2 regions of the Tissierella sp. MB52-C2 genome follow, and region 1 is predicted to be linked to the other one. Evidence: a T-box and tRNA genes for the amino acid it is inferred to sense, from the RefSeq annotation. Region 1 holds a T-box; the other holds one or more tRNA genes.
The links. A T-box is a leader RNA that pairs with one kind of tRNA and senses whether it is charged. The one in region 1 lies ahead of aspS (aspartate--tRNA ligase), so its partner is inferred to be a tRNA-Asp.
Positions count from the first base shown of each region.

Region 1 (2,468 bases):
TTTGCAATAGGTGAAGTTATTCCTTCTTCTGTTATTTTAGCCCATGCCAATCCCTTTGCACCATAAGTTTTTGCATAGTCTTCTAAGGCAGTTATATCCTTTCTTGTAAAACTATCTCCATAACCTTTTACATTAATTCCTCTTACAGCCCCATTGTTTTCAATGGCTCCACTAAATACTTTAAAACCACAGTTTTTTACTAAATCGGAAATATCCTTTAACTCAAATCCAAATCTTAAATCTGGCTTATCAACTCCATATCTTTCCATGGCTTCTTCATATGTTATTCTCTTAATAGGAAGATCTATCTCTATACCCTTTAATTCTTTGAATAATTTATATAATAATTTTTCATTTATGGAAATAATATCTTCCACATCTACAAAGGACATTTCAATATCTATTTGAGTAAACTCTGGTTGTCTATTAGCTCTTAAATCTTCATCTCTAAAACATTTAACTATTTGGTAATATCTATCCATTCCTGATACCATTAGAAGTTGTTTCATTAATTGTGGTGACTGAGGTAATGCATAAAATTCTCCAGGATTTACCCTGCTAGGAACTAAATAGTCTCTTGCTCCTTCAGGTGTTGGCTTTGTAAGCATAGGTGTTTCTACTTCAATAAAATTGTTTTCATCTAAGAAATCTCTTACTACCTTTGCTGTTTTGGCTCTTAGTTTTAGCTTTTCCTGCATAGATGGCTTTCTTAAATCTAAATATCTATACTTTAATCTCATGGTTTCAGATACATTATCATCATCTTTAATATATATAGGCGTAGTTTCAGCCTCATCTAATATCTTAAGCTCATCTACTAATACTTCTACTTCCCCGGTAGGTATTTCTTTGTTAATACTTTGTCTAATTCTTACTTTTCCTTTAACAGCCAATACGAATTCTGATCTAATTTTTTCTGCCTTATTAAATATTTCACTAGATATAGTATTATCAAATACGATTTGAGCAATTCCTGTAGTATCTCTTAAATCCATAAATATAATTGAACCTAAATTTCTTTCTCTTTGAACCCATCCCATTAATACAACTTCTTCACCGTTATGTTCCGGTCTTAATTCTCCACACATAATGGTTCTTCTTAAATTACCCATCTTTTCTCCCATATCAAAACCTCCTCAAAAAAATATAAACCCCTCATCTCTGATATTCAGGGACGAGAGGTTATCTCGCGGTACCACCCTAATTAGGTTTTCCTCACTCAAAATTTTAACGCATTTCTGCGAATTAATCCTTACAGATTATTTACTCAAAGGTGTCTTCATTAAATATTAGCATCGGTTTTCACCTTCCACCGACTCTCTATAGCTAAATAGTTTAACTACTCTTCCTTATCTTTGCATATTATTTATATTGATTTTTATTAATTATAGACTAAAAAATAATGAGTGTCAAGGACTATTATACTATTTAATCTAAAATAGAAATAAATTTTTTATCATCACCGGATATATGATTTGCCAGCCACTCTATGATTAAAACTTTTAATTCATTTAAGTTGTCTTCAGAATTCTCCTCTTTTATATTTTGATAAATTCTATAGATTTCTTCTATGAAGTAATTATGCTTTCTCCTATGGTTAATAAAGTCTTCATATGAATTTTCTATCATTAAGACTTCTTCTTCGAAAAAATGATTATTTGCATAATTCATTAAAAATATAAATATTTTTTCAATATCTTCTGCTTTAGATTGGCTTCCTAAATCAAAAATTTCATTGGCCTTATTAAATATACTTCTATGTTGTATATCTATTGTATCTATTCCTGTTCTTAATTCTTCAGTCCACCATAACATTAAATTTTCCCCCTTATCCTAATACCTTTCTTTTATTTTGAATTAATTCATCAGTTCTTTCTAGATATTCCTTTAAGTCTTTAAAGTTTGGAACTCTCTCTATCCTATTTTCCTCTGGAAAATAAATCTTAGATACTGATCCTACTCCTGCTGCCATTATAGTTTCTTTTTCTTCCATCATTGCAATATTATATATACAATCCATTCCTGGTTTACAATATCCTATGTTTTCAAAATTCCCCAATATTTGCTTCTGCCTATAGAGATAATATGGAGCTAGTCCCATTTTATTTGAAACCTCCATAGTTTCATTTAACATCTCACTTAAAGTAGATTGAGTTTGCATTGAATATTTATCCATAGTATCCTTAAACTTAGAACCTCTCTTTACTGAAAGAGTATGTATAGTAAGATTTTCTGGATTTAACTCTTTAATTTTTTCCAATGTTTGCTTAATCTCTTTGACTCCTTCCCCTGGAAGCCCTATGATTAAATCCATGTTTATTACATTAAATCCAATTTCCTTAGCTAAATGAAAAGTCTTTACAATATCAGATGAGTTATGATGTCTTCCTATAAGTTTTAATGTACTATCGTTCATAGTTTGTGGATTAATACTTATTCTACCAATATTATTTTTATTTAACATTTCT
Region 1 is NZ_CP133261.1:1,813,326-1,815,793, forward strand. It holds gene aspS (aspartate--tRNA ligase) at 1-1,124, opposite strand, end outside; T-box leader at 1,168-1,365, opposite strand; gene RBU61_RS09125 (hemerythrin family protein) at 1,429-1,815, opposite strand; gene hemZ (coproporphyrinogen dehydrogenase HemZ) at 1,829-2,468, opposite strand, start outside.

Region 2 (2,468 bases), 1.6 Mb from region 1:
TGAACAGCATTCTTTTTATATTTTAAGAGTACTTTACGCTATCTTGACACCACGGATATGTACTGTTATTATAACAAATAACTGGTATAATATAGAGAATTAAATATATAAGGATAAAATTAAGATTTTTCTCTTATTGATTAGTAAGTTTTCATATTTACATTAAATAAGCTATCTGAAAGTAGAGGAAAATATATTGTATATGGCGGAAATACAGCTAATAAGGTAGATATTAGTATATAAAAAGATGAATTTTAATTTAGTGATAGGTGATATTGATGGATATTTTTTATATGAAAGAAGCTTTAGAAGAAGCTAAAAGAGCTTATAGCGCCTACGAAGTTCCAGTAGGTGCTGTTGTTGTTTATAAAGGAGAAATAATTGGTAGAGGTTATAATCAAAGGGAAACAATAAGTGACCCTACGGCCCATGCAGAAATACTTTCAATTAAAGAAGCAAGCCAATGGCTTCATGCTTGGAGATTACTTGATTGTACCATGTATGTTACCTTAGAGCCTTGTGCCATGTGTGCTGGTGCCATAGTTAATTCCAGAATAGGTAGGTTAGTTATAGGTGCTAGAGATCCTAAAAGAGGATGCTGTGGAACTATAGAGGATTTAACAAATCACCCTAAGTTTAATCATAGGGTAGAAGTTGAATTTGGAGTATTGGAAGATGAGTGCAGTAGTATAATATCTGAATTTTTTAGAGAATTAAGAAGAAATAAATAAAAAAACATTAAGACTTAGTCTTAATGTTTTTTTATTTATGGAGCTGGCGAGAGGAATTGAACCCCCAACCTACTGATTACAAGTCAGTTGCTCTGCCGATTGAGCTACGCCAGCAAACCTATATTTTCGCAGTCTCGCAACTCAAATCTATTTACTCGTTACACTCCTATAGATTTGGTGCTCGTTGCGTTTGACCTACATCAACTCACTGTCGTTCGTTGTGTTAGGTCATAATGGCGACCTGGAAGGGACTCGAACCCTCGACCTCCAGCGTGACAGGCTGGCATTCTAACCAACTGAACTACCAGGCCATTACATATTTTCGCAGTTTCGTAACTCAAATCTATTTACTTGCTATGCTCGTATAGATTTGGTACTCGTTGCGTTTGACCTACATCAACTCACTATCGCTCGTTGTGTTAGGTCATAATGGTGACCCCACCGGGATTCGAACCCGGGTTACCGCCGTGAAAGGGCGATGTCTTAACCGCTTGACCATGGGGCCATATGGATTGCCAAGAGACAACCTTCTTAATATTAACATGGATCATTATATTTGTCAAACATAATTTTATATTTTATTAATTAATTTCTTAAAATGATAATTTATAAAATATTAAACATAATTAACGAAATATTATAACTCTTCTTTTATCCTATAGAAATTTAGAGTTACTTTATGCTATAATGTATAGGAAAACTTTTAATTTAGGAGAGATGTCCGAGAGGCTTATGGTAGCGGTCTCGAAAACCGTTGTGCAAGATGTCTTGTACCGTGGGTTCAAATCCCACTCTCTCCGTTAAATCGCATATATTTTCGAAAAGATGCCTTAAATAATACGTATTATTTAAGGCATCTTTATATTAATCTAGTCTATATTAAATAGCAAATCATAGAAAAAATTAATTTTATTAAAGGTTGTAGCTATGTTAAAATCATATCGTCATTATAATAGAAGAGGGGTGTAAATATTGAAAAAATCCACATGGACAAAATTAATTATTGTTCTTTTATTAGCTGGAATATATTTATTTGTGCCACAGGTTAATTTAGTAGTAAAAGAAGTAGTTGGACTATTTGGGAAAGGCGATGTAGAAGTAATTAAAGATTATATACTTTCCTTTGGTATATGGGCACCTATTATATCATTTTTACTTATGATATTTCAATCAGTAGCAGCACCACTTCCAGCATTTCTAATTACCTTTGCTAATGCAGGATTATTTGGATGGGTTAAGGGAGCCATACTTTCATGGTCATCTGCCATGGCAGGAGCAGTTTTATGTTTCTATATCTCAAAGACATATGGAAGAACTACGGCAGAAAAATTAACATCTAAATTTGCCTTAAGGGAAATAGACAGCTTCTTCGATAAATATGGTAGAAACGCAGTATTAATAGCTAGACTTCTACCATTTATATCCTTCGACATAGTAAGCTATGGAGCAGGATTAACTTCCATGAGCCTATGGTCTTTCTTTTGGGCTACGGGACTTGGACAACTTCCAGCTACTATAATTTATTCCTATGCAGGGGAAAAGCTAACAGGTGGAGCAAAAACATTTGTCACGGGACTACTTATATTATTTGGAGTTAGTGCATTTGCATTTTTATTGAAAAAGCTATGGAACGAAAAGAACAAAGAGAAGTTATAAGAAATTGGGATTGTTGAGACAATCCTTTCTTTTAGTTAAGATGGAAAGGTGTTTTATATGAATATATCAGATAAAGCTATG
Region 2 is NZ_CP133261.1:3,408,163-3,410,630, reverse strand. It holds gene tadA (tRNA adenosine(34) deaminase TadA) at 279-731, shown strand; tRNA gene RBU61_RS17140 (tRNA-Thr) at 770-845, opposite strand; tRNA gene RBU61_RS17135 (tRNA-Asp) at 966-1,042, opposite strand; tRNA gene RBU61_RS17130 (tRNA-Glu) at 1,162-1,236, opposite strand; tRNA gene RBU61_RS17125 (tRNA-Ser) at 1,443-1,531, shown strand; gene RBU61_RS17120 (TVP38/TMEM64 family protein) at 1,704-2,387, shown strand; gene RBU61_RS17115 ((Fe-S)-binding protein) at 2,445-2,468, shown strand, end outside.
Region 2: it has a tRNA-Asp gene. The T-box ahead of aspS (aspartate--tRNA ligase) is inferred to sense a tRNA for this amino acid. The anticodon was not compared.